Regions from separate parts of the Buttiauxella ferragutiae genome, predicted to be linked through region 2. Evidence: predicted binding sites of a transcription regulator. Region 2 holds the regulator's gene; the other holds the start of a gene.
What was found. The regulator PurR, encoded in region 2, represses purine synthesis genes. The targets are predictions, from matches to a motif close to CANGCAAACGTTTGCNTG.
Positions count from the first base shown of each region.

Region 1: MNO13_RS00130 (NCS2 family permease) is a predicted target of PurR. The motif match lies at 5,892-5,909, and genes of this name have one in related genera.

Region 1 covers NZ_CP093332.1:15,117-30,997, reverse strand. Annotated here, with positions in the region: gene mnmE (tRNA uridine-5-carboxymethylaminomethyl(34) synthesis GTPase MnmE) at 1-596, shown strand, start outside; gene MNO13_RS00155 (4'-phosphopantetheinyl transferase family protein) at 824-1,552, shown strand; gene MNO13_RS00150 (NADPH-dependent FMN reductase) at 1,587-2,153, shown strand; gene MNO13_RS00145 (TetR/AcrR family transcriptional regulator) at 2,150-2,722, opposite strand; gene MNO13_RS00140 (MBL fold metallo-hydrolase) at 2,911-4,026, shown strand; gene MNO13_RS00135 (RamA family antibiotic efflux transcriptional regulator) at 4,048-4,389, shown strand; gene MNO13_RS00130 (NCS2 family permease) at 4,450-5,787, opposite strand; gene yieH (6-phosphogluconate phosphatase) at 6,093-6,758, shown strand; gene MNO13_RS00120 (LacI family DNA-binding transcriptional regulator) at 6,806-7,840, opposite strand; gene MNO13_RS00115 (PTS sugar transporter subunit IIA) at 8,111-8,554, shown strand; gene MNO13_RS00110 (PTS sugar transporter subunit IIB) at 8,570-8,857, shown strand; gene MNO13_RS00105 (PTS ascorbate transporter subunit IIC) at 8,870-10,126, shown strand; gene phoU (phosphate signaling complex protein PhoU) at 10,191-10,916, opposite strand; gene pstB (phosphate ABC transporter ATP-binding protein PstB) at 10,930-11,703, opposite strand; gene pstA (phosphate ABC transporter permease PstA) at 11,751-12,641, opposite strand; gene pstC (phosphate ABC transporter permease PstC) at 12,638-13,600, opposite strand; gene pstS (phosphate ABC transporter substrate-binding protein PstS) at 13,680-14,720, opposite strand; gene MNO13_RS00075 (amidohydrolase) at 15,050-15,881, opposite strand, start outside.
Region 2 covers NZ_CP093332.1:2,479,255-2,495,135, forward strand. Annotated here, with positions in the region: gene MNO13_RS11405 (PTS sugar transporter subunit IIC) at 1-454, opposite strand, end outside; gene cfa (cyclopropane fatty acyl phospholipid synthase) at 640-1,788, opposite strand; gene punC (purine nucleoside transporter PunC) at 2,087-3,280, opposite strand; gene punR (DNA-binding transcriptional activator PunR) at 3,396-4,307, shown strand; gene purR (HTH-type transcriptional repressor PurR) at 4,346-5,371, opposite strand; gene cydH (cytochrome bd-I oxidase subunit CydH) at 5,667-5,756, shown strand; gene sodB (superoxide dismutase [Fe]) at 5,810-6,391, opposite strand; gene MNO13_RS11435 (C40 family peptidase) at 6,523-7,377, opposite strand; gene MNO13_RS11440 (Grx4 family monothiol glutaredoxin) at 7,740-8,084, shown strand; gene rnt (ribonuclease T) at 8,134-8,787, opposite strand; gene gloA (lactoylglutathione lyase) at 8,882-9,289, opposite strand; gene nemA (alkene reductase) at 9,497-10,594, opposite strand; gene MNO13_RS11460 (TetR/AcrR family transcriptional regulator) at 10,650-11,249, opposite strand; gene MNO13_RS11465 (phosphoethanolamine transferase domain-containing protein) at 11,246-11,848, opposite strand; gene MNO13_RS11470 (DUF1289 domain-containing protein) at 12,024-12,263, shown strand; gene MNO13_RS11475 (aldo/keto reductase) at 12,321-13,217, shown strand; gene sodC (superoxide dismutase [Cu-Zn] SodC) at 13,298-13,819, shown strand; gene MNO13_RS11485 (FUSC family protein) at 13,822-15,843, opposite strand; gene MNO13_RS11490 (efflux RND transporter periplasmic adaptor subunit) at 15,851-15,881, opposite strand, start outside.

The DNA of each region.
Region 1 (15,881 bases), 2.5 Mb from region 2:
AACATATTCATATCGACGGCATGCCACTGCATATTATCGATACCGCAGGGCTGCGCGAAGCGAACGACGAAGTTGAGCGTATCGGCATCGAACGTGCGTGGAATGAGATTGAACAAGCAGACCGTGTGCTGTTTATGGTTGACGGAACCACGACCGCTGCCACTGACCCTGCTGAAATCTGGCCAGACTTTATTGCGCGCTTACCGGCACGTTTACCGATTACCGTAGTGCGTAATAAAGCTGATGTCACCGGCGAAACGCTGGGTCTGAGCGATGTGAATGGTCACTCACTTGTACGCTTGTCTGCGCGTACCGGTGAAGGTGTAGATGTGCTGCGCGATCATCTAAAACAGAGCATGGGCTTTGAAACCAATATGGAAGGCGGCTTCCTGGCGCGTCGTCGCCACTTGCAGGCGCTGGAACAGGCAGCAACCCATCTGCAACAAGGCAAAGCGCAGTTGCTGGGCGCATGGGCCGGGGAATTACTGGCTGAAGAACTGCGACTTTCTCAGCAAAGCCTGAGCGAAATCACCGGCGAATTTACCTCTGATGATTTGCTTGGACGCATTTTCTCCAGCTTCTGTATCGGTAAATAAACTAAAAAAGTAAGCGTGTGCTCACTTTTTACTCATCCCGCAATGCGCCTGATTTAGCAGGATAAGTGTTGCGGGATTTTTTTACCGTTTCGTCTGTACTTTAAAAACCTAAGTATTCATAGGGTTGATCAATTGATGTTTTTTTACACGCTCATCCCCGTGCGTTTCGTTGCTAAAAAATCTACAATTGAATGAAAAGTAGATTGCCCATTATCAAGGAGAGAAAAATGGCAACGCATTTCGCAAGATGGACGATCAATCCCAAATTCCCCTTTTCGAGCCGGCTGAATGAAGAATGCCTCACCTTCGCTCAACAAATGCCGGAACATCGCCGTTCACGATTCTTAGCCTCACGTAGCCTGTTGGCTGAACTCCTTCATATGCTGTATGGCATTCAACAACTGCCCAAGATTGTCACCACTGCCGCCGGGCGCCCGCATTTTGCTGACACGTCGTTGATGGACTTCAGCATTGCTTATGCCGGAAACAAAGTCGGTGTGTTGGTCACCACCGAAGGCCGCTGCGGACTCGATTTCGAAATTAATCAGTCGTTCGGCAATCTTCCTTCTGTTGCTTCAGCTTCCATTTTCCGCAGCAATGAGTCGATCTGGATAAACACTCAAAAAAACCCAGGTGAGGCCAGAGCACAGTTACGCACACTGCATCAAAGTGCTTTTAAATTGACCGGTCGTGAAGAAAGCTGGCAGCTTCTGCCTGGTGCGGGTCGGATTCGCACAAATGATCAATCAGAAATTGAAGCGATCAGCGATGTGGAAGGCCTCTTAATCTGGGGATGCGTAGTGTCGCCCGCCATAGAAAAATTGAGTTTGTGGGAGTTTGAAAGCCCGCAAAGCTGGCATAGTCTGTGGGATGTCAAATCACGTTATCGCGATCCTAACGGCAGCATAATTCGCTTAACCAGTATGTCGTCAGAAAAAGCGTTATATCAAAACTGATCTTTCCTGAACGTCCTGACAAAAAGAGGTATTCATGTCCGACACGTTAAAGATAGTCACGTTATTAGGTAGCCTGCGCCATGGCTCATTCAACGCGATGGTCGCCCGCACTTTGCCTGGCATCGCCCCAGCGGGGATGAGCATTGAGGCATTGCCGTCGATCAAAGACATTCCATTGTATGACGCCGATATACAGCAAGAAGAGGGGTTCCCGGCAACGGTTGAAGCGATTGCTGAGCAAATCCGCACCGCAGATGGCGTTGTGATTGTCACGCCAGAATATAACTATTCGGTGCCAGGTGGCCTGAAGAACGCCATCGACTGGCTGTCACGTTTACCGGAACAGCCACTGGCTGGCAAACCAGTGCTGATTCAGACCTGTTCCATGGGCGCGATTGGTGGCGCACGCTGCCAGTACCATCTGCGCCAGATTCTGGTGTTCCTCGACGCGATGGTGATGAACAAGCCTGAATTTATGGGCGGCGTGATTCAAAACAAAGTGGATGTGCAAACTGGCGAAGTGGTTGATCAAAGCACGCTCGATCATTTGGCCGGACAGCTGACGGCATTTGGTAATTATATTCAGCGAGTTAAAAACTAATTAGCTAAAGCGCGCCACATCGTTTCGAAGCCTAAAGCCTTAAAATCGCCAGCACGTTCCGGTTCACGGCTGGCGAATTCCATGGTCGTTTCTGCCAGCGAAGAAAAAATCGCATCACTAAACGCGCGATACGGGCCGCACTGAAAAGCCTTCAGTATCGATTGCGAACAGATCTCATGTAATTCCGGGAATAACTCCGCCACTTTTTGCTTCGTGTCATCATCAATCTTATCGCTCACCGACAGCTGACGAATCGCCCGATGCGCTTCAGGGTGACCAATCGCCCAGTCGATGTAGCTGTTCCAGATATAGCGGGTATATTCTTTCGGGTCTTTCAATGTGCGGTCGAGATTCGCCTGCATGGAAATAAGTAAGCTTTGTTTCAAATACAGGTACAGCTCGTTTATCAAATCGTCCTTAGTGGCAAAATAACGAAATAGAGTTCCTTCCGCGACGCCTGCGCCACGGGCAATTTGCGCAGTTGATGCCGCAATCCCCGACTGGCCGATGGCGATGGTTGCTGCATCCAGTAACGCTAATTTTTTATCTTCACTCTTCGGACGAGCCACAACGTTTTACCCTCTAATTTCTGAACCCCGAATTGAATCACGCGAGCTACGCCACTGCAACGCTGAATGTCAGCGTTTGAAAAGCATCTTGACGGTCGTCACTCCTTATCTATAATGAGTGCTTACTCACTCATTATCAAGTTTACAGCTTCGTGCCAATGGATGGAACGATTTGTGCAGGCCAGGAAATGAAACGATTCTCCATATGCGCGGTAATAATTATGTTGATTGCAACAGCAGCCAGTTTGCCTTTTGTCCTGAATGCCGGGTTTGGCCAGGCTCCGCAAGGAGAAGGTCTAAGTTTAGTCGAACGCTCTGCAAATTACGTTGATGGACAATTTCGCAACCAGATCCCAACGCTTGGCTATACCGGGCAGAAAAGTAAGCTTGCGGCATGGTGGGGATTTTTAACCGCGAAGCGGGAAAATTCTCGCCCTCAACAACCTCTACCGCTAGTGAAAACTTCACTGGCTAATCTGCCGCTGGAACAAGATACGATGGTCTGGCTCGGGCACTCCTCCTGGTACATCCAGCTGGCCGGCAAACGCATTCTTATCGATCCCGTTTTCAGCAGTTACGCCGCCCCGTTTTCATTTATCAATAAAGCCTTCCCTGGGGATTACCCGTGGACGGCTGAGTCGATGCCTGAAATCGATCTGCTGATTATCTCCCACGACCATTACGATCATCTGGATTACGCCACCATCAAAGCACTGAAGCCAAAAATCCGCCAGGTGATTACGCCATTGGGCGTTGGTTCGCATCTGCGTTACTGGGGCATAAATAGCGACATCATTCATGAAAAAGACTGGAACCAGACGGTAAAAATCTCGAACGACCTGACGGTGCATGTGTTACCCGCCCGGCATTTCTCTGGCCGCAGTCTGAAGAGCAACCAGACGTTATGGGCGAGTTTTATGTTCGTGACCAATGACAACAAAGTCTATTACAGCGGTGATACCGGCTACGGGCCACACTTCAAAGCTATCGGTGAACAGTTCGGTTCGATCGATTTAGCCATTATGGAAAACGGCCAATATGACAAGGACTGGAGCAATATTCATATGATGCCGCAAGAAACTGCACAAGCCGCAGTAGACCTCAAAGCTCGCGCCATACTTCCGGGCCATGCAGGCCGTTTTGTACTGGCAAATCATACGTGGGATGCGCCTTACAAAAGCCTCGCTGAAGCCAGTATCGGGAAAAATTATCGCCTGTTAACACCAAAGCAGGGTGAGCCTGTGCGGGTAAATGATAACGCACAACAATTTAGCGCCTGGTGGGAATCTGCCAGCGCAATGTAAGCGAACCACGCAGGGGGATGTATGACGATTTCAGCTCAGGTTATCGATACGATTGTTCAGTGGATTGATGACAATTTGCATCGACCATTACGCATTGATGATATTGCCGATCACGCGGGGTATTCGAAGTGGCACTTGCAGCGTTTGTTTATGCACTACAAAGGTGAAAGTCTGGGGAAATACATTCGTGAGCGCAAATTGTTGCTGGCCGCGCGTGATTTACGCGACACCGATAACAAGGTTTACGATATTAGTCTGAAGTATGGCTTTGATTCGCAGCAGACGTTTACGCGGATATTTACGCGCACCTTTCATCAGCCACCGGGCAGGTATCGCAGAGAGAACCACAGCCAGCCACAATAACCGGCCATGGTTCACTGTTTCGTAGGCCGGAAAAGCGCAAGCGCCATCCGGCAAAAACGATTAATGTGCGTCGATAAATACGATTTTCAGAATGAACAGCAGCGCCACAACAATCACGCATGGGCTGATTTCACGCCAGCGGCCCGTGCCGAGTTTCATCACGCAATAAGAGATGAAGCCCAGCGCGATGCCTTCGGTGATTGAGAAGCTGAAAGGCATCATTACCGCGGTAATAAACGCTGGAACCGCTTCTGTCAGGTCGTCCCACTTCACGCGCGATAAACTCGACGTCATCAACACGCCAACGTAGATCAACGCACCAGCTGCAGCATATGCCGGAACCATGCCTGCTAACGGGGAAAGGAAGATAACCAACAAGAACAGCAAACCAACGATGACCGCCGTCAGGCCAGTACGCCCGCCAACAGACACGCCAGAAGAGCTTTCGATATACGCGGTAACGGAAGAAGTCCCGATAAATGCACCCGCCACTGAAGACACGCTATCAACGTACAGCGCCTGCTTCATGCGTGGGAATTTCCCTTTTTCGTCGGCAAGCCCGGCTTTGTCTGTCACGCCAATCAGCGTGCCGGATGAGTCAAACAGGTTAACCAACATAAAGGAGAAGATAACACCCGCCAGACCAATGTTCAGCGAACCGGCTAAATCAACCTGGCCGACAACAGACAGCACGCTTGGTGGCGCGGAAACAATACCGTGGTATTGCACGTCGCCCATCATCCAGCCCAGCAGCGTGGTGACTACAATTGACACCAGCACGGCAGCGTGAATATTGCGCGAGGCAAGAATGGCGATGATAAAGAAGCCCAGCGCGCCAAGCAGTACGCTGTGCGAAGTCAGGTTACCGATGGCCACCAGCGTGTCTTTATTAGCCACGATGATCCCGGCATTTTTCAGGCCCATCATGCCGATGAACAGACCAATACCGCTGGTGATACCGACACGCAAACTCACCGGAATGTTCGCAATCATCCAGTAACGCACACGGAAAATGGTCAGCAACAGCAGGCCTACTGCACCCCAGAAAATAGCACCCATCCCAACTTGCCAGGAAATCCCCATCGCACCTACCACCACAAAGGCGAAGAAGGCGTTCAGGCCCATTGCCGGAGCCAATGCGACTGGCAGATTGGCGAAAATACCCATCAGGATGCTACCTAATGCGGCAATCAAACAGGTGGTGACAAAAACGGCCTGGGTATCCATACCAGCGGCGCCAAGGATCTGCGGGTTGACGAAAACGATATACACCATCGTCAGGAAGGTCGTAAGACCGGCGATCACTTCAGTGCGTGCCGTGGTGCCGTGTTCGCGCAGTTTAAACACGCGCTCGAGCAGCCCCGGATTTGCGGCCGGAGTAGATTGTGGTTGGCTCATTAGTGTTAATTCCGAACATTGAGAGGGAAAATCCGTCGTTATCCTATACCAAAAATTCCCAAACATAATGACCCACGCTAATTTTTTTTCATTGAATTTACTTATACGGCAACGATTGCGTGCCGCAAAAATTCTGCAAATTGGGTAAAGTAGATATTTAATCTTATACCCGAGCTACTTCAAGATGCAGGTAGGCGGCAATCGAATGAATCCCGATGAACTTACTCAAGTAAGTGATTCGGGTGAATGAGAGCAGTCAACACCCCTGCATATTGAAGGGCGATGGGTAGAAATAAGGAAGCGGTATGTCCCGGATAGATGCGCTGTTCTTCGACTGCGATGGCACGCTGGTTGATAGTGAGGTTATTTGCTCCAAAGCCTACGTGCATATGTTTGCGCAATACGGCATCGAACTTGCGCTCGAGGAGGTTTTCAAAACTTTCAAGGGAATCAAGCTCTACGAAATAATCGACACGATTAATACCCGCTATGGAATGAACTTGCCAAAAGATGAACTGGAGCCGGTTTATCGCGCCGAAGTTTCGCGTCTGTTTGATAGCGAGCTGGTAGAGATTGACGGCGCAGCAGCACTAATTGCGCAAATCAACGTGCCGATGTGTATCGTTTCCAATGGCCCGGTCAGCAAAATGCAGCATTCACTGGGCAAAACCGGCATGCTCCACCATTTCCCGGACAAACTGTTTAGCGGCTACGATATACAGACGTGGAAACCGGATCCGGCACTGATGTTCCACGCCGCCGAGGCAATGAATGTGGATGTCAAAAACTGTGTGCTGGTGGATGACTCTATGGCCGGTGCGCAATCCGGCATTGCCGCAGGCATGGAAGTTTTCTATTTTTGCGCCGACCCACACAACCAGCCGATTGATCACCCGAAAGTAACGACGTTTACCGATTTAGCGCAGTTGCCGGAGTTGTGGCGTGCGCGGGGTTGGAATATCACGGTTTAAGAACGATGGCGGATGGCGCAAGCTTATCCGCCCTACAACGACCGCGCTCAGGTGCTTTGACGTAATTCAACCTGGTAGTTGAACAACTCAACACGTGATTCATCTAACTCATCGTCATCATCGTTATTTAGTAACTCAATCAGCATCTTGCCCGCCTCTTTGCCCATTTTTTTATAATCTATACGTATGGACGTTAGTGTCGGATGGGTTTGATCGCAACTGTCAGAGCCATCAAGACAAGCGACTGCGATGTTTCCAGGAATTTTCAGCAAGCGGCGCTGGCACTCAAACATAATCCCCAGGGCAATTTCTTCATGGCTGCAAATAACCGCATCCAGATCCGGCTGGCGTTGCAGTATTTCAGTTAATGCATAACGCCCGAACTGCAGGCTGGCGGCTTCCGGAGTGGTAATCACTTGATCAGAGTTTTGATAGCGGCTGAGCATCGCTTTATGCCAGCCATTAAGCTGCTGGCGTTGCAGGCGGTTGTCCATATGCGCACCAATAAAGCCGATATTTTTATAACCCTGATCCAGCAAATGTTCCGTCAGTTTATGCGAGGCCTCAAAAAAGCCGGTTTCGAGGGAAATCTTCGCCTGACTAAATGGGGAACCCACAACGTTTATCGTCGGAATGTTAGCCTTTTCGAGTATTTGCCAGGTTTTCTCTGCCAGCTGCGAACCAAAAATCACCAGTGCCGCCGGGTTGCTTTGCAGCAGCGTCATTAATATTTCAGCTTCTTTATGCTGATTATGTTCATGACAGCCAAGCAGTAACTGGAATTCGTTTTTATTCAGCACTTGCTGCAGCGACTGCATAAAGCGCGAACTGGCTTTGTCGATCAAGGAAGGAATCAACACCGCGATGGTATTGCTGTGGCCAGAAGCGAGCGCACCAGCTGCCCGATTGGGGATATAACCCAGTTCTTCCACCGCTTGCTCTATCTTCTCGCGCAGTTTATCGGAAACCTGTTCCGGCGTTCTTAATGCCCGAGAAACGGTCATGGTTCCAACGCCTGCATAATTGGCAACTTCTTGCAGTGTGACCCGCCCGGTACCTCGGCGCTTACGCGTTTTTTCCATTCTGGCTCCCCGAGTTAATACAACTAACTGTTTTCATTATTTTTAATTCACCGTCTGTTCGTCAGACTATTGATCACGTTAGCAAAAACTCTCACGCATTGTATATGCAGGAACTGGATATAGCCAAAGTCAGACCTAGGATAAATGATAGCGCTATCACAATCCTTGATAGCGCTATCAGGTAGCGCTATCAAATGAGACAACCATCACATTAATGTCTGCGCAAAAAATCTACCCTCCTGTTAATTATCATCGGGAGTTATCAGTCGCATGTTAAAGAATCTATTAACCACAGAGGTCATTCAGGTCGTAGAACAGGCTAAAGACTGGCGCGATGCCGTGGCTATTTCATGTCGTCCGCTGATTGAAAATGGTTCGATCGAACCACGTTATGTTGACGCTATTTATCGCACTCATGAATCTATCGGTCCGTATTACGTGGTAGGGCCAGGCATTGCGATGCCACACGCTCGTCCGGAAGAAGGTGCAAATAAACTCGCACTGGCGCTGACGCTGATTACTTCAGGTGTGAATTTTGATGCGGATGAAAACGATCCGGTGAAATTGCTGATTGTGCTGGCCGCGACTGACAGCACCAGCCACATCGAAGCGATTTCCCAACTCGCCCAGTTATTCGATAACGAACAAGACATTCAGGCCATTTTGAAGGCCAAAACAACGCAGGACATTTTGTCCGTCATTGCGCGCTATTAATCCAGGGGAACAATTATGAAAATTACAGTGGTTTGCGGTAACGGCTTAGGTACTAGCCTGATGATGGAAATGAGCATTAAAACCATTCTGAAAGATCTTTCCGTTAATGCAGACGTCGACCATGTCGATCTCGGTTCAGCTAAAGGCACGCCAAGCGATATCTATGTCGGCACTAAAGACATTGCCGAGCAGTTAGTCGCGCAGTCTGTAGGCGGAAAAATCGTCGCACTGGACAACATGATCGATAAGAAAGCCATGAAAGAACGTTTGTCCGTGGCATTAACCGAATTAGGCGCACTGTAAGCAGGAGTCGATATGGATTTCTTTCGTTTTTTGATGAGCGATGTGCTTTCTGAACCAGCAGTGTTGGTAGGTCTAATCGCCTTGATTGGTCTGATCGCACAGAAAAAACCGGTCACAGAATGCATTAAAGGCACCGTCAAAACCATTATGGGTTTTGTGATTTTAGGTGCAGGTGCCGGACTGGTAGTTTCTTCTCTGGGTGATTTTGCGAACATTTTCCAGCACGCCTTTGGTATTCAGGGTGTGGTACCAAACAATGAAGCCATTGTTTCCGTCGCACAGAAAAGCTTCGGTAAAGAGATGGCGATGATCATGTTCTTCGCGATGGTTATCAATATATTGATTGCCCGTTTCACACCATGGAAATTTATCTTCCTGACCGGTCATCACACATTATTTATGTCGATGATGGTAGCTGTGATCCTGGCAACCGCAGGCATGAGCGGTGTAACGCTGATTGCTGTTGGCTCTTTGGTAGTTGGCGTGGCAATGGTCTTTTTCCCAGCCATTGCGCACCCTTACATGAAGAAAGTCACCGGTTCTGACGACGTCGCAATCGGCCACTTCTCAACATTGTCTTACGTGCTGGCAGGGTTCATCGGCAGCAAATTTGGTAATAAAGAACACTCGACTGAAGACATGAATGTGCCGAAAAGTCTGCTGTTCTTGCGTGATACACCAGTGGCTATCTCCTTTACCATGAGCATTATCTTCCTGGTGACCTGCCTGTTTGCTGGTGCAGACGTAGTGAAAGAGCTAAGCGGTGGTAAGAACTGGTTCATGTTCTCTATCATGCAATCCATCACTTTCGCGGCTGGTGTATACATCATTCTGCAAGGTGTGCGTATGGTAATTGCGGAGATCGTTCCGGCGTTCAAAGGTATTTCCGACAAGCTAGTGCCGAACGCGAAGCCTGCGCTTGATTGCCCGGTCGTCTTCCCTTATGCGCCTAACGCGGTGCTGGTTGGCTTCCTGAGCAGCTTTGCCGCAGGTTTAATCGGTATGTTCGCTTTGTATCTGCTGAACATGACGGTGATTATTCCAGGTGTGGTGCCACACTTCTTCGTGGGTGCTGCGGCAGGTGTGTTTGGCAATGCAACCGGCGGGCGTCGAGGGGCGATTTTGGGGGCGTTTGCGCAGGGCTTGCTGATTACCTTCCTGCCAGTGTTCTTGCTGCCAGTACTGGGCGATATCGGCTTTGCTAACACCACGTTCAGTGATGCTGACTTTGGTGCCCTGGGGATTCTGTTAGGCATTATCGTTCGCTAATCGTTGAACGACGCACCAATAAAAACGCCAGCGATTCGCTGGCGTTTTTTTATGAGTTTTATGATTACTCTTTCGGGTCTTTACCAGCCAACAGCTTATCCAGCTCATCGCCACCGACATGACGGAAGTCCTGTCCTTTAACGAAGTAGAAAATAAACTCACAGATGTTCTGGCAACGGTCACCGATGCGTTCGATAGAGCGCGCACAGAACAGTGCAGTCAACACACTTGGAATAGTGCGTGAGTCTTCCATCATATAAGTCATCAACTGGCGCACGATGCCTTCATATTCCTGGTCAACTTTCTTATCTTCGCGATAGATACGCACCGCTTCGTCGAGATCCATACGCGCAAACGCGTCAAGCACGTCATGCAGCATTTGCACGGTGTGGCGGCCTAATGATTCCAGGCTCACCAGCAGTGGCTGATGTTGCTGCGAGAATTTCTCCAGCGCCGTGCGGCAGATTTTATCTGCTACGTCGCCGATACGTTCCAGCTCAGAAATCGTTTTGATGATGGCCATCACCAGGCGCAAGTCACTGGCGGTTGGCTGACGTTTAGCGATGATGCGCACACAGGCTTCATCAATCGCCACTTCCATCATGTTAACTTTCTGATCACCTTCGATAACGCGCTTTGCCAGCTCGCCATCTTGATTGTGCATGGCGGTGATAGCATCAGAAAGCTGTTGCTCCACCAGCCCACCCATGGTCATTACCTGAGTGCGGATATATTCCAGCTCGGCGTTAAACTGGCCGGAAATGTGTTTGTTGAGATTGAGGCTATCCATTTTGTTCTCCAAATCAACCGTAGCGGCCAGTAATATAGTCTTCAGTCTGCTTCTTGGCAGGCGTGGTAAACAGCGTGTCGGTTTCGCTAAATTCAATCAGCTCACCCAGGTACATAAATGCGGTGTGGTCTGAACAACGTGCCGCCTGCTGCATGTTGTGGGTCACGATTACCACGGTGTAATCTTCTTTTAGCTCGGTGATAAGCTCTTCAATGCGACCGGTAGAGATTGGGTCAAGCGCTGAACACGGTTCATCAAGCAGCAACACTTCCGGGCGAATCGCAATACCACGCGCGATGCACAGACGCTGCTGCTGGCCACCGGAGAGACTGTATCCGCTCTGGTGTAATTTATCTTTGGTTTCATTCCACAATGCGGCTTTGGTCAAAGCCCACTGCACACGTTCGTCCATATCACTGCGTGACAGCTTTTCAAACAGACGCACACCGAAGGCGATGTTGTCATAAATCGACATTGGGAATGGCGTCGGCTTCTGGAACACCATGCCCACTTTGGCACGCAGCAGGGCGATATCCTGGCTCTGAGTGAGGATGTTTTCCCCATCCAGCAGAATTTCACCTTCGGCACGCTGCTCTGGGTAGAGCGAGTACATTTTGTTAAATGTACGCAGCAGGGTGGATTTGCCACAGCCTGACGGGCCAATGAACGCGGTAACCTGGTTCTTAGCGATATCCAGATTGATGTTTTTCAGGGCATGGAACTTACCGTAATAGAAGTTCAAATCACGAACCTGAATTTTGTCTGGGGTAGTATCGACCATACTCATCTGTTTCTTAATCTCCATCCGACGCCGCCTTTGCCGCGCCGTAAAATTTAACCGTGTTTACTCTTCGCGAAAATCACACGCGCCAGAATATTTAGCAGCAGTACGCAAAGGGTAATAATCAGAACGCCAGCCCAGGCTAACTGTTGCCATTCGGCAAACGGGCTCATGGCAAATTTGAATATCGTCACCGGCAGGTTGGCAATCGGCTGCATCATGTCCGTGCTCCAGAACTGGTTGGAGAGGGACGTGAACAGCAGAGGGGCCGTTTCACCCGCGATACGTGCAATCGCCAGCAATACCCCGGTAATAATCCCGGAAACAGACGCTTTCAGCGTTATCGCGGAAATCATTTTCCACTTTGGCGTACCCAGCGCGTAAGCCGCTTCACGCAGGCTGTCTGGCACCAGTTTCATCATGTTTTCAGTGGTGCGAATCACAATTGGGATTTGCAGCAATGCCAGCGCAATCACCCCGGCCCAACCGGAGAAATGCTGCATCTTCGCCACCACAACGGTGTAAACAAACAGGCCGACAACAATTGATGGTGCAGAAAGCAGGATGTCATTGATAAAACGAATGACTTCAGCCAGAGCGGATTTGCGACCGTACTCAGCCAGATAAATCCCGGCCATGATGCCCAGCGGCGTACCGAAAACAGTCGCCCACAGAATTAACAAGCCGCTACCCGCAAGGGCGTTTGCTAAGCCCCCGCCTTCGGTATTTGGCGGTGGTGTCATTTCGGTAAACAGCGCAATCGACATACCGTCGATACCGCGCGTAACGGTTGAGAACAAAATCCATACCAGCCAAAACAGGCCGAACGCCATGGTTCCCATTGAAAGTGTCAGAGCTACGCGGTTTTTGAACCGACGACGAGCCTGCATTTTGCGGCGAGATTCAGCTAACGCCGCGCGGCTTTGCATTTCCATTGTCGTCATGAACGCGCTCCTTCATTCTTCGCCAGACGCATAACCATGAACTTCGAGATAGCCAGTACGATAAAGGTGATCACGAACAGAATCAGGCCAAGTTCCATTAATGCTGCGGTGTGAAGGCCAGATTCCGCTTCAGCAAATTCATTAGCCAGAGCAGAAGTAATACTGTTGCCCGGCATATACAGCGAGGCGCTGTCGAGTTGGTAGGTGTTACCGATGATAAAGGTCACCGCCATGGTTTCACCCAATGCACGGCCCAGCCCCAACATCACACCACCAATCACGCCGTTTTTAGTGAACGGTAAAACGATGCGCCAGATAACTTCCCATGTGGTGCAGCCAATACCATAGGCTGACTCTTTCATCATCACAGGAGTTTGTTCGAATACATCGCGCATAACCGCCGCAATGTACGGAATGATCATGATTGCCAGAATGACGCCTGCGGCAAGAATACCAATACCGAACGCCGGGCCGGAGAACAGCTCGCCAACAATCGGCACAGAAGAAAGCACGTTGCCGACAGGTTCCTGGAAGTACTTCGCAAACAGCGGAGCAAAGATGAACAAGCCCCACATGCCGTACACAATACTTGGAATTGCCGCCAGCAGTTCGATGGCGATACCCAACGGGCGACGCAACCAGTTCGGTGCCAGTTCTGTCAGGAACAATGCGATACCAAAACTGACTGGCACAGCAATTAACAGCGCGATAAACGAGGTTACCAGCGTGCCGTAAATCGGCACCAGTGCACCGTAAATATCGTTAGGAGCATCCCACTCTTTCGTCCACAGGAACGAGAAACCAAACTTCTGAATGCTCGGCCAGGAGGAGATAATTAGGGAGATGATGATGCCGCCAAGAAGAAATAGCACAATCAGCGCAGCCAGTTTTACCAGCGCGCTGAAAATGACATCACCTTGTTTGCCAGGGGACTTGAACGTCGGCTTACTTACCGCCATAGCTTACTCTTTGTAGTGTTGGGTTGACCCGGCGTAAGTTACTCTATACACCGGGTTTTATCACCCGAGCTTTAAAAAATTAGTACAGCGCTTTACCGGAGCTGTCTTTTACGTTGGTCTTCCATGCAGCACGAACCTGCTCAACCACGGAATCTGGCAGGGAAGCATAATCCAGCTCGTTAGCCTGTTTTGCACCCTCTTTATAAGCCCAGTCGAAGAACTTCAGCACTTCAGCACCTTGCTCTGGGTTCTTCTGCTCTTTGTGAACCAGGATGAAGGTCGTGGACGTGATTGGCCACGCAGCCTCACCTTTCTGGTTAGTCAGATCCTGAGCGAAGGTTTTGCTCCAGTCCGCGCCTTTAGCCGCGTTAGCAAAGTTTTCTTCAGAAGGGGCTACCGGCTTGCCATCAGCGGAAACCAGTTTGGTATAAGCCAGGTTGTTCTGCTTAGCGTAAGCATATTCAACATAACCGATTGAACCAGGCAGACGCTGTACGAAGGCTGCGATGCCGTCATTACCTTTGCCGCCCAAACCTGTCGGCCAGTTTACCGTTGAGCCTGCACCCACTTTAGTTTTCCACTCTTCGTTCACTTTCGCCAGGTAGCTGGTGAAGACGAAAGAAGTACCGGAACCGTCAGCGCGACGCACAACAGCGATGTTTTGTGATGGCAGTTTCATGCCTGGGTTGAGTTTAGCGATAGCTGCATCATCCCATTTTTTGATTTTGCCCAGGTAGATGTCACCCAGTGTTGCACCGTCGAGCACCAGCTCACCGGATTTCACGCCCGGCAGGTTGACTGCCAGAACAACACCGCCGATAACAGTCGGGAACTGGAACAGCCCTTCTTGTTGCAGTTTGTCGTCAGCCAGTGGGGCATCAGACGCACCGAAATCAACAGTGTTAGCAATGATTTGTTTAACGCCACCGGAGGAGCCGATACCCTGGTAATTTACTTTGTTACCAGTTGATTTATTGTAGGTATCTGCCCATTTGGCATACACCGGCGCAGGGAAGGTTGCACCGGCACCAGTCAGGCTTGCAGCGGCGTTTGCGCCAAAAGCAGTCAGGGATAAGGTCGCGGCGACAACAGTTGCGACAGTGGTACGCATAACTTTCATAATGTCTCCTGCAGAGGTGAACGTAAATCGTTGTTTAGTGAATGCAGGATAGAAAATAGGACAGTTTAGTGACAGTTAAATGTACGAAATATGACAGTTTTATGACAGCATCCTGCAACCAGAACACCAACAAATAAAACCATTTAAAATCAATCAATTGATATCAATAACAACAATCACTTTGTCGAAGATTATTTTTGTGTGACAGATAGAATTGTAGTTGAAGATGACAGTTTGTCATAAAAGCCGTGAACAGAGCTTCTGCCATGACAGCGAAAAAAGAGCCGCCAAATGGCAGCTCTTGTAACGGCTGTGACAATCAACCCAACCTAGTTGCCGCGATACACCTGTTGGCCTTCGAACATCGTCCACAGAACTTTTGCATCCCTGAGGCTTTCAATGCTGGCTTTCTCCAGATTGCGATCAAACAGCACGAAGTCCGCACTCTTGCCTACAGCAATGGAGCCAATCTCTTTATCACGACCAATCACTTTCGCCGCATTGATGGTATAGGCCTGCAACATCGCTGCCCGGTCGATCTTTTCACTATCTGGAGGAAGCTCACCCAGTTCCCCTTTACGCGTCACTGCAGTGTAAATTGCCAGTAACGGATTAGGGCTGGAGACCGGCCAGTCGCTGGCTCCCGCAATTAAGGCGTGATGGCGGTATAAGTCCCCAGCCGGATAGAGATGTGTTAATAATGGTGCCGGAACTTTTCCTTCCAGCATGGTAGTTGTCGCACCATCACTATCTATACCAGCCCACAACAGTTGCATTGATGCCGCCACGTTAAGTTGCTGGAAGCGTGGAAGACTTTCCGGGCTGACCACTTCAAGGTGGGTAATGCTGTGCAAAATATTGCTGTTACCGTTCGCTTTGCGGGTACAGGCAACGGCATCCAGTGATTCCTGAACCGCACGGTCACCGATGGCATGGAAATGCACAATCATGTTTTCGGCATCAGCCTTAGCAATCAGCTGGCAATACTTCGCCTTGTCGAGCGTATCGTTACCGCTGTACCCTGGTCGATTAAGATAAGGCTGGCTCAGCTTCGCCGTTTGAGAAGGGTATTCGATTACGCCATCCTGGAAGATTTTAATGCCCATCAGTTTGACATCAGGCGTCTGCGAGAATTGTTCTCTGATCGCAGCAATATCATCA
Region 2 (15,881 bases):
AAATGGCCGTCAGCAGAGCGGTAAAGATGCCCTGTCCAGAGAAGTATTGTGTTGAAATCTGCCCGTCTTTATACGGTGCTGCGACCAGTAAAAAAGCCATAAATGCCAGTAAGCCGGTCATAATCGGGTCGAGCTTATAGTGCTTTCCGAGGCTTGCACCAATACCGACCGAAATAAAGAATGTCATGACACCCATGCTGAGGTTAAACGGCAACATCAGCTGTTCGCGGTAGGTGAGAGAAAAACTCAACCACGAGCGGGCAAAGCCCCAACTACTGTCAGGTGAGAACGGCGGGAAAATAAATACTAACAAGAAAGAACCGATGATCATAAACGGTAGGGCAGAGATAAAGCCGTCGCGGATGGCGATGACATGGCGCTGAGAGCCCATCGCTCCGGCCATGGGAGTGACTTTTTGCTCAATCACATTGACCATTTTTTGGTACATGCTCATGGCGGTATCCTTGTTATTGTCGGGGTAAGTGGATTGATTGTGAAACAACAGGGAAACCGGTTTCCATTGAATAAAGAGATAAGTGTTAGCGAGATCAAACTCGTGAGGAAAGGAGAGCTGGAAACGTGAAGAAGTTCACGATTTGTTAAGAAAATGCTAAACCCCGGACTAGCCGGGGCATTAAATCAGTGCGGGACGCGTAAGCCGTGTTCGATGCCGCGGCTAAAGACGATTTGCCACAGCTGAATATCGCGGGCGCGGAAGGCTCCGGCACACGCATTAAGGTAATAACTAAACATCCGTTTGAATCGTTCTGAATAGTTACTGGCAAATTCCGGCCAGGTATTCTGGAAACGCTCGTGCCATGCCATTAACGTTTTATCGTAGTCGGCACCAAAGTTATGCCAGTCTTCCATCACGAAATGGCCTTCATTGGCATCGGCAATCTGGCACACGGACGGCAGGCAACCGTTCGGGAAAATGTATTTGTCTATCCACGGGTCAACGCAGTTATCGGTTTTATTCGAACCAATAGTGTGCAGCAGGAAAATACCCTCTGGTTTCAGGTTGCGGTCAACCACATTGAAATAGGTGGCATAGTTTTTCGGCCCGACGTGTTCAAACATGCCAACTGAAACAATGCGGTCAAACTGCATTTCTAAATCGCGATAATCTTGCAGCAAGATAGTCACGTCCAGCCCGAGACAACGTTCCTGAGCCATTTTCTGCTGCTCGGCAGAAATGGTCACGCCATGAACCACGGCCCCATAATGCCGTGCGGCATATTCCGCAAGCCCACCCCAGCCGCAGCCGATATCCAGCAGCGTCATACCTGGCTCAAGATGCAACTTATCGCAGATCATTTTCAGTTTGGCATTCTGCGCATCGCTAAGGGTAGTGGCTGATTTCCAGTAGCCGCAGGAATATTGCATATGTTCATCGAGCATCCGGCTAAATAAGTCGTTGCCAAGATCATAATGTTCTTTACCGACAATCCAGGCGCGTTTTTTGGATTGCAGATTTAATATTCGGGCTGCAGCAATGCGCAGGGTGTCTTTTAAATGGCGGGGGAGTTGATTCTCAAGTCCGGCACGGATGGTGTTATTGAAAAATATATCCAGCCGTTCGCAGTCCCACCAGCCGTCCATATAGCTTTCACCCAGCCCGAGGGTGCCTTCTTGCAGCACGCGCTTAAAAAAATCGGGATGCTTAACCTGGATATCGAAAGGGCGCGGGCCGTTAATTTCCACGCCAGCCTGCGTGAGCATTTCGCTCACGATTCGATACCACGGGTTATTTCTTATGCTGACTTCTTCTATACACGATGAACTCATAGCTTCTCCATCACCATTGTGAGAGGAACCTTAAAACAGCGTAGACGCTATTTTGGGCATGTGAGAAATGTCACGGAAAATACCGCGAGCCTGATATCCGACGTAGAACAGAGAAAGGGGGGCGAGAGCCCACAAAAAAAGCTTCTAAAACAACAAACGGGAGCACAAAGGCTCCCGTCAAAACGTCATTATTATTGTGCTGACGGTCAAGCCGTAAATAAGTATAGGCTCGCCCAGGCGGTGATTCAATGAAATATTGTTAGCAAGCTAACTACATTGCTGTCACGCAAACGATACATTAATGTGCATCGGATTCAGCAGGTTGCCAGACTTTGACATGACTACGGCGTTGCAGCAAGTAGCCCAACATGGCTAAGACGATGGTCACCAACATGACGCTGGTGGTGGTCAACAACGGGGTTGCGACCAACCATGACACCATCAAACTTGCCAGGAAGCACAAACCTAATTGCAGCGTATTTTGCAATGCAGCTGCTTTACCGGTGGCCTGTGGGAATGGCAACAAGGCTGAAGCAACGACGATCGGGTAAATCGCACCATTAGCAATCGCCATCACGCAGAATGGAATCAATAGCAGCGTGAGGCTGGCATGGCCGCTGACCGCCACACCCCAGGTACCGAAAATGCTCAGGGTGTAGAGCGCAAGTAACCATGGCAACATTTGCTTGCCTTGCCATTTTTGCAGCGCGCTACGGCAGCCGTAGCCGCCAATCAAGAAGGCGATGGTTTGCGGCACATAACTCAGGCCAATAACCGCCGGGCTATAACCCATATCGTTAAGAATGAATGGCGAACCGGTCAGCCAGGCAAAGAAGCTGGCGGAGCAGGCGGCATAAATCAATACGTTCCCGCTGTACACGCGTGAGCGCAGCAAAGAGGTAAAGCTGACTTTATTATCTTCGGTTTGCGGATGATGCTGAGTGCGGGGTTTCAGACGTAAAGTCGGGATCATCAGCACCAGCGTGATGGCAAACAGGGTAGCGAAAATCGCCTGCCAGTCAAAGTGAGTCAAAATCCAGCTACCGAGCAGCGGTGCCAACGCCGGAGACAAGCCAACCAGTGGCATAATGGTGGCGAAAATACGGTTAGCGCGATTCGCCGGATAGTAATCGGTCACCAAAGCTTGCCAACTGACGGCCGCAGAACAGACGCCAACCGCCTGAACAAAACGCAGTACCAGTAGCGCGGTGGCGCTTTCAACCCACAGCATGCCGATACAACCGATGGCGAACAGGCTTAAACCCGCCAGTAATACCGGTTTACGACCGAAGTGGTCTGACAATGGACCCCACATCAACTGGGCAAACGCAAAGCCGGCAAGGAACAGACTCAGGCTGGCACTGACGGCAGAGGCGTCGGTCTGTAAATCTTGCTGAATGGCAGCGAAAGCAGGCAGATACATGTCTGTGGCGAGGAACCCCAGCACACTTAATCCGGCCAGCCAGATAAGAAATCCTTTTGATGGTTGCATAATTTTCTCTTGTTTTATCTTGCAGGTTAATCGCCGCGAGAGTGTACGGAGTGCAATTACGCTTGTGAAACGCTAATATTTGTAGGTTGCGTTCAAAAAATTTGTGAGCAAAGAAATGTGGTCAGAATACTCGCTGGAAGTCATCGATGCGGTAGCGCGCAATGGCAGCTTCAGCGGTGCAGCACAAGAGTTGCACCGCGTTCCGTCTGCCATTAGTTATACGGTGCGGCAACTCGAAGATTGGTTAGCCGTTCCGCTATTCGAACGTCGTCATCGGGATGTTGAATTAACCCCTGCTGGCGTCTTTTTTCTCAAAGAAGGCCGCTCTGTTATCAAAAAAATGATGACGACACGGCAACAGTGCCAACAGATCGCCAATGGATGGCGTGGTCACCTGGCGATTGCAGTTGATAACATTGTAAAACCGGAGCGAACGCGGCAACTGGTGCTGGATTTCTATCGCCATTTTCCTGATATCGAATTACGTATCTTTCAGGAAGTGTTCAACGGCGTGTGGGATGCGCTGGCGGATGGACGCGTAGAAGTGGCGATTGGCGCGACTCAGGCGATTCCGGTTGGGGGGCGTTATGCCTTCCGTGATATGGGAACGTTGAGCTGGCGTTGCGTGGTGGCTTCCTCGCACCCACTGGCACAGTGCGATGGGACGTTAAGCGATGATGACCTGCGTGCCTGGCCATCGCTAGTTCTGGAAGATACTTCGCGTTCATTACCAAAACGAATTACCTGGCTGTTAGATAACCAGCGCCGCGTGGTAGTGCCTGATTGGGCGTCCGGTTCGGATTGCTTGAGCGCGGGGTTGTGTATCGGCATGGTGCCGTTACATATTGCCAAACCGTGGGTTGCTTCAGGGAAATGGCGCGAATTAACGCTGGATAATCCATTCCCTGACGCGGCATGTTGCCTGACATGGCAGCAAAACGATGCATCGCCAGCGTTGGCCTGGCTGTTGGATTACTTAGGCGATAGTGACACGATGAATCAGGAGTGGCTACAGGAGCCGCTGTAAGTCTGCTGGATGTCGCTTGCGCGACATCCGACACACACTTAGCGGCGATAATCGCGAAACGGGCCATCAGCCACAGAGCGGCGTTCAATCAGACGCGGGTGAACCTCAATCGACTGCGACTCTTCGCGTTTGTTGACGATTCTATCCAGCAGCATATTAAACGCCGTTTCCCCTAGCGAATCTTTCGGCTGGTGGATGGTGGTCAATGCCGGTGAGAAGTAACGCGCGTTGCGCACGTTGTCGTAACCGATAACGGAAATATCCTGCGGCACGCGCAGCCCCATTTCATCAGCAGCGCAAATAGCACCCATCGCCATAATGTCGCCGCCACAGAATACCGCTGTTGGGCGATGAGACTGGCCGATGATCTGCTGCATGGCGCGGTAACCTGATTCAGGTTCAAAGTCACCCTGAACAATCCAGTTTTCCGGAATGGAAATTCCCGCTTCTTCCAGTGCTTTCATAAAGCCTGCGTGGCGGCCGCCACCGGTGTTACGTTCCATTTGCCCGGGAATGGCGCCAATTTCGCGGTGGCCGCGTTCAATCAAATAACGTCCAGCAAGATAACCGCCGTGGAAAGCGTTATCGACCACGGAGTCGGTGAAATCGGCACGAGCCTCGCCCCAGTCCATCACCACCATAGGGATGTGACGGTACTCTTCAAGCATGGTGAGCAATGATTCAGGATATTCAGAGCACATCACTAACAGGCCATCGACTCGCTTTTGTGCCATCATCGATAAGTAAGCGCGCTGCTTTTCAAAGTTGTTGTGCGCGTTGCCCAAAATCAGGGTGTAGCCTTTTTCAAAGCAGCTATTTTCCACCGCTTCGATTATCTCGGCGAAATAGGGTGCTTCACTGGAAGTGGCAAGCAGACCAATCGTTTTGGTGTGATTAACTTTCAGGCTTCGTGCTACGGCGCTTGGCGAGTAGTGCAATTCTTTAATTGCTGCCCACACCGCATTGCGCGTTTCTTCCGCCACAAAACGGGTTTTGTTAATCACATGTGATACGGTTGTAGTGGAAACGTTTGCGCGCTTCGCCACGTCCTTGATTGTCGCCATTAAAATTCACTCCGGGCTATATCGTAAACCCTTGATTGCTATTATGTTAAACGTTTGCGTACGCTGACTCCACAGGCAACATGATGGTTGCAGGTATGCCGGGATTGCGACATAAAACGGGAGGAGGGCATTGAATTGACGATACGCAACAAATTAGCGAGGGATTTTGGCCTATCCAGGCGAAAAGTGGAAGAGGGAAAATTGATATCAGATTAAAACCTGGAGGATTTTTATCTCTGGTTGTGGGAAAATCACCCTGACACATCGATTGTATGGATATAAAAGGAGTTTAATGATGAGCACCGATTTGAAATTTTCAATCACGACGACGGTAATTGTTTTGGCTTTGATTGTTTTCGGCGCACTAACTGCCGTACTGCACTGATTTTTACGCTTTGATCAAGATGGGCCGCAAATCGCGGCCCATTTACTTTTGCATTAAGCTGCTAAATTCTTCGCAACAAATGCCCAGTTCACCAGCGCCCAGAAATGCTCAAGGTAGCCAGCACGAGCATTGCGGTAGTCGATGTAGTACGCATGTTCCCACACATCCACAGTCAACAGCGGTTTAGCTGCAGTCGTCAGTGGGGTGCCAGCGTTAGAGGTAGAAACAATCGCTAATGCGCCATCTTCCTGTTTAACCAGCCATGTCCAGCCAGCACCGAAGTTCTTGATAGCAGCATCAGTAAATTGCTGCTTGAACTCAGCGAAGCTACCAAAAGATTTATTGATGGCTTCCAGCAGTTCGCCAGTTGGCTCGCCGCCAGCATTTGGTGCCAGGCAGTTCCAGTAGAAAGTGTGGTTCCAGACCTGAGCGGCGTTGTTAAATACGCCACCTTCGGAAGTACGAACGATCTCTTCGAGGGTTTTACCCTCAAACGCGCTGCCTTTAACCAGATTATTCAGGTTAGTGACATAGGTTTGATGGTGTTTACCGTAATGGTATTCCAGGGTTTCGGCGGAGATATGCGGTGCTAAAGCATCTTTTGCATACGGTAGTGCAGGTAGTTCGAACGACATTGCTAACTCCTTATTATTGTTTACATCTAGACAACACTTTTAGTGCGGGTTTAGGGTAACAAATTGAAAGGGTAAGCAAAAGAGGAACACGCCTGCCCAATGAAGGGCAGGCGCAGATTTTCGACGAATTTTTAACGAATGGTTTTGGAAGTCATGACACGTTTAGCGCCAACATAGTGGCGTTGCCAGTAATCTTCGCTCAAGGAAGTGATTTGGATATCCCTGCCAGAACGTGGAGACTGAATGAACTTACCGTTGCCTACATACACGCCTACGTGATCCGCAGTGCCGCGACCTTGTGTACGGAAGAATACCAGGTCACCTGTTTCCAGCTCACCACGATCCACCGAAGAGGCATCACGCAGGTGATACATTTCGTTAGCAGTGCGTGGAATACGGAACTTCACCAAATCTTTATAGGCGTAATAAACCAGACCGCTGCAATCGAAACCGGTACGCGGTGAAGTCCCACCCCAGCGATACGGTTTGCCAATCTGGCCCATCAATTTGTTCATCGCCGTTTTCTGTGCTTTTTGCACCCGGACTTTATGCGCAGCGGCAATCGTCGTTGGTTGCTCTGCTTTGACTTTCACGCAATGCGTTTTATAACCTTTACGAGGTTTACTGCATTTTTCGGTGAGAGCAACAGGCTGGACTTTCGCGAGCTGAGAGGATTTTTTGCGGTCTTTACTGGCAAGATTTTTTGTTTTAGCACTGCTGGAGTTTTTAGCGGTTTTACTCGTTGAGGCAGTGGTTTCTTTTTTCTTGCTGGTTGTTTTGGAGGTGGTGTTGGTTTTCTTGCTGGCGGTAGTGGTTTTATCTTTACTCTTACTGCTCTTTTCTGTGCTCTTGGTTGTGCTTTTCACAACGTGCGCTTTATGCGCCGCCACGGGACGAGCGTGCTCAGACGCCTGCGTCAATGGTGTATACGGCAAGGTAAATAGCAGAGCACAGAGCGTGATAGAAATTTTTGTTATCCGCGCCACTCGACAATCCCCTGGTTAAAATGAATGCATGATAATTACCATCATGCCCGTGTATGATTTTGCGAAACCCGCCGATTCTAATCTATTAAGTGAGATAAAGTTAACAACCTTTTACCTATCGTCGTGCTGTTTCGTAACCAGTCGCAAAAAAAATCATCAAACTTAAGGTCATAAGGTGATTTATTGATCAGGGATAGGGTTAATTCCTGATTTGCAGCTACCGGAAAAGTGTTATTCTTGAGACATGTTATCCCTCCATCGCGTAGTACACAGAAACCCTGCAAAAATTGGTGTTTTCTGGAGAGGGTATCGATCGCTACAATGGCAGGCTACTGCCGAGACCAGGTTTGAGGAAGCAAGCAATGAGCACTATTGAAAAAATCCAACAACAGATTACTGAAAACCCAATCCTTCTTTATATGAAAGGTTCCCCGAAACTGCCTAGCTGTGGTTTCTCAGCCCAGGCTGTGCAGGCGCTGTCTGCCTGTGGTGAGCGTTTCGCCTACGTTGATATTTTGCAGAACCCGGACATCCGTGCTGAGTTGCCAAAATATGCCAACTGGCCGACTTTCCCACAATTGTGGGTTGATGGCGAGCTGGTTGGCGGTTGCGACATCATCATTGAGATGTATCAACGTGGTGAATTGCAGGCGCTGATTAAAGAATCTGCTGCTAAGCATAAATCTGAAGAGCCAGACGCAGAGTAATTTGCTGTTAGTTATTAAAAAGCGACCGTTAAGGTCGCTTTTTTTATGCTCACGATTCGGGGTCTGCAGGGAGTGGCAGCGGCCAGCCACCTAAACGCTTCCAGCGATTCACTATCTCGCAAAATAGCTGCGCGGTTTGCTCGGTATCATAAAGTGCAGAGTGCGCCTGGCTGCTATCAAACGGCATACCAGCAGCAATACACGCTTTCGCCAGCACCGTTTGGCCTAATGCCAGTCCGCTCAGTGCGGCGGTATCAAAGGTGACAAACGGATGAAAAGGGTTACGTTTTAATGACGCGCGTTCTGCCGCGGCCATCATAAAGCTGTGATCAAAGGTGGCATTGTGCGCCACCATAATTGCACGGTTACACCCACTGTCTTTGATGCCTTTGCGCACCATCTTAAAAATCGCATGTAGCGCGTCATATTCACTGACGGCACCACGCAACGGGTTGTGCGGGTCAATACCATTGAAGGCCAGCGCTTCAGGCTGAAGGATAGCGCCTTCGAAAGGTTCGACATGGAAATGCAGGGTTTCATCAGGCATTAACCAGCCGTCCAGATCCATCTTTAAGGTGATGGCAGCGACTTCCAGTAAAGCATCGGTTTTCGCGTTAAACCCAGCGGTTTCAACGTCAATGACTACCGGATAAAAACCACGAAAGCGGTCACACAGGCCTTGCAGTTGCGTGTTGTCAGACATCAGGATCTCTTAATACGGGGAAAAAGCAGCGCGCATTATGGCAAATTTTAAGAAGGGAAGCTAACGGGCAGGTTTACCGCCCGTTAGTTGAGTATTAGTTACCCAGGCCTTTACCCGCATCTTTGCTCTCGATGAGCTCGATTTTGTAGCCGTCTGGATCTTCAACGAAAGCGATAACGGTGGAGCCGCCTTTTACCGGGCCAGCTTCACGGGTTACATTGCCACCGTTGTTGCGAATACGCTCGCAAGCTTCGGCGGCATTATCAACGCTCAATGCGATATGGCCGTAGGCGTTGCCCAGATCGTAGCTCTCGGTACCCCAGTTATAAGTCAGTTCGATAACGGCTTCTTCGGTTTCCGGGCCGTAGCCAACAAACGCCAAAGAGTATTTATATTCTGGGTTTTCACTGGTACGCAGCAGGGTCATGCCCAGTACGTTGGTGTAAAAATTGATAGAGCGTTGCAGATCGCCAACGCGCAGCATGGTATGAAGTAAGCGCATAAATTCCTCTTTTCCCCTTCATTCTTCAAGTTGTGACGGTGTTGGCTGCACTCACTCACCCCAGTCATTTACTCAAGTAAGCTCCCGGGGATTCCTGAGCTTGCCGCCTGGCCACAACTAGAATTATTTGGGTAAAATTAAAGGGTTAATTTCTAAATGTGAGGGTAAGTATAGCGGCGAATTCACGCCGCTATCAATCGACAGGTCTTATAAAGTTGGGTAATCGGTATAACCTTCAGCACCGCCGCCATAGAAGGTTTCAGGACGTTGGGCGTTGAGTTCGGCATTGTGATGCAGGCGTTCGACCAAATCAGGATTGGCGATGTAATCGCGGCCAAAAGCGACAGCGTCGATTAAACCTTTCTCGATTAACGACTCCGCTTTCTCTGGGGTATAAGCGCCCGCGCCGATGATCACGCCGTTGAAACGTTCACGCACTTTCAGACGGAACTCTTCGCTATACGGTTTGCCGCCAGCCCAGTCAGGCTCTGACATATGCAGATAAGCGATGCCGCGCTTGTTCAATTCTTCAATCAGATACAACGCATCGGCTTCTTCATCCGGGCCGTTATCCACGTTTTGGAATGAACCGATTGGCGAGACGCGGATACCAATTCGGTCGGCACTCCATTCTTTGCTCACGGCATCGACCACTTCCAGTACCAGACGCGCACGGTTTTCGCGGCTACCGCCATATTCGTCCGTACGATGGTTGGAGGTCGGTGACAGGAACTGGTGCAGCAAATAACCGTGCGCGGAGTGCAGTTCGACCATGTCAAAACCAGCATCACGGGCGTTACCTACCGCCTGACGGAAATCATTGACGATGCCCGGGATTTCATTCAGCTCAAGCGCACGTGGCAAAGAGGTGTCGACGCGAATGGCGTGGCCATTTTCATCCCGCAGTGAGGTGCGCGTACCGGCAGAAATCGCCGATGGCGCGACAGGCGCTTGCTGGCCTGGCTGAATGCTGGAGTGAGAGATACGGCCGGTGTGCCAGAGTTGTACCGCAATGCGACCTTTTGCCGCATGAACACCGGCGGTGATTTTCTTCCACGCAGCGATTTGCTCATCGCTGTGCAGACCGGGTGCGCCTTCATAACCTTTAGCTTGCGCAGAAATTTGCGTGGCTTCACTGATGATAAGGCCGGAGCTTGCGCGCTGGCGATAATATTCGCCCATCAATGGGGTTGGGATATCGCCAGGCACAATGCTGCGAAGACGAGTTAATGGCGCCATAAAAATGCGGTTTGGTGTGGTAATGGCACCGACTTTCAGTGGGGTAAATAATTTATCTGCTGACATGGGTTATCCTTTGAATAGACCGGTCGTCTAGTAATTGAGTAAATAAAAAAGCCTGTCAGGAGACAGGCTCCGCTAATAATTGGCTAACGTGGGCGAGGGCGCATTCCAGCGGTATCGCGCTACGTGAAATTTTCGCTTGTAAGCTGGCTCCCAGCCACAGGGCATAAATCACTTGTGCCTGGTTTAACGCCGAGTCGGTTAATTTAAGGCTTGATTCGGCATGCCCCTTCTCCAGTGCATCTGCAATCTGGGAAACGATTTGCGCCGAACCTTTATTTAAGGCTGTGCGCATATCTTCTGAAAGATCACACACCTCAGCCGAAAGTTTAACCGTCAAACAACTGATCAGGCTGCCATGTTGCGAAAACCAGGTGACAGTTTCCTGATACCAGGCGATTAATTTCTCACGGTAATTCCCGCTGTCTTGCGAAAAATGCTGCTGCAATCGCAGGTTATAAGCGGTGTAATACCTCTCCAGCATCGCCACGCCAAACGCCTCTTTTGAGCGAAAGTAGTGATAGAAGGAACCTTTCGGTACTTCGGCGGTGCTTAACAGTTCGCTTAATCCCATGCCAGTAAACCCACGTTGCAGACAAAGCTGCTCGCCGGTAGCAAGAAGATGTTCACGAGTGTCATGTGCGGGATGTCTGTTCATGGAAAGAACTGTAATAGACCAGTCGGTCTAATGCAAGTATCAGGTGGCAGAATTTTTACGATATTTTTGTGGTTACGGAACAGCGAGGCGTAGTCTTTATAAAATACGGAAGTCACCAGAATAATGATTAGCAGACCCGCCAGTACGCCAACGGTGCGCGATAGCAGGGTGTACCACCAACGCGAAGGTTTGATTTTAATCGTGGCCAAAAACACTGCGCATACAATACCGGTGAGCCCAGTCCACATCAGTAATTGCGGTGTAACCAAAGTCACGACGTTGGTCATCATGTTTTTGTCGATAACTGCGCCACAGGTGAACATAAAATAGTTACAGGCCGCGCAGCCAGGCACCAAAATCACCAGTAATGGTTTACGCAACCACGGCAGGTTAATCAGGCTAAAGATTATCAACCAGGCGCTAAATAAAACCACTGGCACCGAAATGGCGAAAATCCAGCTGTGGAACGAATTTGGTTCAATAATTTCCCAGCTGCGTTTGATCAACAAGAAATTGATTATGGTGAAGAAGAACGCGCAGTAGAGATTAAACTTTGAATCGTTACACTGTAACTTTTTCAGGGTTTCCATGACAGCCATAAGTGCTCATAAGTAATGGGCACAGACTAAAGAATGAAGATTAGGTGAACCTTAATTTAAGCAAAACGGTCATCGTCCGCTATTCGGGATACGTGTTGAGAATATTCACCGCCGCGCTTGCAACATTTTGGATGAAGGGCTTCAATTGAAATAACACAAGATTACGGGGGTGAGGGTGTCTGAACAGCTAGAGTTTTTCCCGATACAAAGCCCATGTCGCGGGATCTGCCAGTCGGATGAGCGCGGCTTTTGCCGTGGTTGTATGCGTAGCCGCGATGAGCGTTTTCAGTGGCAGCAAATGAGCGATGGGCAAAAGCAGGAAGTACTGCGCTTATGCCGCCAGAGATTGATACGCAAATTACGCGCAAGCAAGTCCACTCCCCCCGAAGAACCGCAGCAACCCTCACTTTTTTAATTCGCTGATCTCGCTATACTCACTCGCAGAATTCGTTTCTTACTGAGGATAGGCTTTATGGTACAGCGCACTACGATTTCCCCGCAGGGACCTGAGTTTTCTCGGCTTGTTATGGGCTATTGGCGTTTGATGGAATGGAACATGTCCGCTCGCCAGCTGGCCAGTTTTATCGAAGAACATGTCGACCTGGGAATCACTACAGCCGATCACGCCGATATTTACGGTGGTTATCAGTGCGAAGCTGCCTTTGGCGATGCGATGCGCCTGGTGCCACACCTACGGCAGAAAATGGAAATTGTCACCAAGTGCGGGATTGCCACCACCGCAAATCCAGGCCATGCACTGGGGCACTACATTACTGACAAATCACACATCATCAGCAGTGCCGACTCTTCACTGCAAAAACTGGCTACCGACTACCTCGATTTGCTGTTAATTCACCGCCCGGATCCGCTTATGGATGCTGACGAAGTGGCTGAGGCGTTTACCTCGCTGCATCAGAGCGGCAAAGTGCGCCATTTTGGTGTCTCTAACTTCACTCCTGCGCAATTTAGTCTGCTGCAATCACGTCTGCCGTTTACGCTGGCGACTAACCAGGTAGAGATTTCCCCAGTGCATCAGCCAACGATTCTTGATGGCACGCTGGATCAATGCCAGCAACTGCGCATCCATCCTATGGCGTGGTCATGCCTGGGCGGCGGGAGCTTGTTTAATGATGAAACTTTCCAACCGTTGCGTGATGAGCTGCGTGCTGTGGGAGATGAACTGGGGGCGGAAACTATCGAACAAGTGGTTTATGCCTGGGTGATGCGTTTACCCGCGAAGCCGTTGCCAATTATCGGCTCCGGTAAGATTGAGCGCGTACGTTCAGCGATTCACTCTTTAAGCCTCGATATGAACCGCCAACAGTGGTTCCGCATTCGTAAAGCTGCGCTGGGTTACGACGTGCCATAACCACAAAAATAGCGATCTCCCGGAGCATTCGACTGGTATGGCCTATGCTTAACAGGCTGAAAGTCAATCCGGGAGATATTATGAAGCGAATTAGTCTGGCTTTTCTTACGCTATTTAGCTGTGCTGCTGTTCAGGCTGCCAGCACTGAAGTGCAAATGAATCTCGTCACGTCAAAGGGAATTGACCATTCTCTTGGCACGGTGAAAATAACCGAAACCGATAAAGGGCTGGTTTTCGCGCCCGATCTTCGAACTCTTCCTCCTGGTGAACATGGTTTTCACGTTCACGCCAATGGCAGTTGTGACCCCGGAATGAAAAACGGTAAGCCTTCGGCTGCTGAGGCCGCTGGTGGTCACCTTGATCCTGACAAAACCGGTAAGCATATGGGGCCGATGGGGGTTGGACACTTGGGTGATTTACCGGTGTTGGTGGTCGATAATGATGGCAGCGCAACTGAACCAGTCACGGCACCGCGCATGAAAACCCTTGATGAAGTCAAAGGTAAGGCGCTGATGGTTCATGTTGACGGCGATAATATGTCCGATCAACCTAAACCGCTGGGTGGTGGTGGTGCGCGTTACGCCTGCGGTGTAATTCAATAAACTCAGTGGCTGCCTGCCAGCGTTCCGGCAGGTGGCGCTTGTTCTAGCTGTGAAAGAGAGCAGTAAAGCCGCCAGATGATCCCCGCCAGTTCGCGCGCTGCCGGATTATGATGATGCGAGAGTGTTTCCGACATCCGCTGCAATTCCTGCAACGAGGTGGCTAAAGAACGTTGTTGAACCCCACGCTCGCTCATCACGTCACGCAAAGTATGAATGCACACATCACGTACCTGAGAAAGCGGGTCCGAGCGAGTTTCCCATCCGCGTAATTGCCAGACAACATGCGAACAATTTAGCAACACCACACCCCAACGCAGTAGCCAGCGGCGTGCCACGTCATCTTTACTGCTACTGAGCTGGCTGATGTGGTGATAAACCAATGACTCAAACTGATTCTCAGAATGTTGCGGTTTACGGCTAAGTTGGTCCACGAAGCCACGGCGCAATGCACGAATATGGCGGCGGCCTTTGCGCGTATCAGAACCGGGGCGCAGCACCGAAAACGCAACCCACGACAGCCCCACGCCAATCACTTTTGCCAGGTTGTCATTCAGAAAATCAGCGAAGTCATAGACTGGCGGATTGGTGACGGCAATAAACGACCCCATGAAAACTATCAGTTGCCCCCACAGTCCAGCTAGCTTGGGTTGCTGTAGCTTCAGTAACTGCATGGTTGCCAACAGCGGCAGTAAGAAAACAAGGAATTGCCACAGATCGGTGATTTGTACCATCAGGCCAAATTTGACCAGGAAGCTGAACACCGAAAGCCACAATAAGGTGCGCATTAGCAGGGTCAGCGAATTCAACGGCGATGGTACTGACGAGTAGAGCACACAACTAATGGCCGCCAGTGATAACGCACCACTCCCGGCGTCCCATTGGGTGCTGATACACCAGGCACCAGTAACGGTGATCACACAAAACGTGCGCAAAGCACTCCAGACCGCTTCGGTATTATCAGTATGACGAGTCAGTGGCGGTGTTTTTGGCGGGCTTAATTCAGCGACCGGCGTGGCATTTTCCAGCTCGCGTAACCAGCGACTGCTGTTGAGATAGAGCCAGCAAAAGTAGCGCAGGCGATGCCAGAAAGCCTGATGCCGGTAATCATCTTCAGTACTGGGGGCGATCTGCGCAAGCAGTCGTGCAATGGTGTACTTATGAACTTCTTCCCGCGCCAACTCTTTGATTAAAGCTTCGAGAACTGGCCACAAATTTTCAGGTGGGTTTGGCCAGTTCATCAACATCCGGCGCAGGCTGGAGATCACACTGGTCAGGCGCAATTGCTGATGAATGAGGTAGTTAAGCAAATTGTTCTGGCGGCGGAAACGATAATGGCTCCAGAATGCCTGAATTCTGAGTAAATTCATGGTCAAAATTTGCCCAATTACACCTTCATGCGCGGTGCGGATGGCATCGGTGGTTTCTGGTTTCCACAGCATAGATGCGTGTTCTAACAGCCGGGCGTGCATATTCCGCAGAGCTGTCAGCAGGGTGGTGCCATCCGATGTGCTGGGTAGCACCATCATCATAAATGCCCCACTCAAAATCCCGACGATCACTTCGCAAACACGCGCTTGAGTGATATCCCAAAGTTGCGTGGTATCGACGGTATTCACCATAGGGAAAGCGATGATTGCGGCGGTGTAACCTGCCAGCATAAACGCATAGGCAACGTTATTCTGGAAATGACTTGAACTCCACGTACACAGCGCCAGCCAGGACGCCATTGCGAAGGTAAACAGCCAGGGGTCGTTCAGCGTATTCCCCGCGATGATTAGCGAAGCCGTCGCACCAATCAGGCTACCTGCAACACGCCCCAAACTTTTACTGACTACACCGCCTACGGTGGGAAAACTGACCACCGCCGCTGAAGTCATCGCCCAGTACGGTTCGTCCAGATCGAGATAATAGGCAATAGTTAATGCGAGACACATCGCAATAGCGTTACGCAGCGCATAACGCCATTGCCCGGCATTCGCCTTTCCCCACGGGGTGTTTTGCCATTGCAGGGCGGAGAGTTTCATCAGCCGATTAATGCTTTATGGTAACTGTGCAGGTGGTG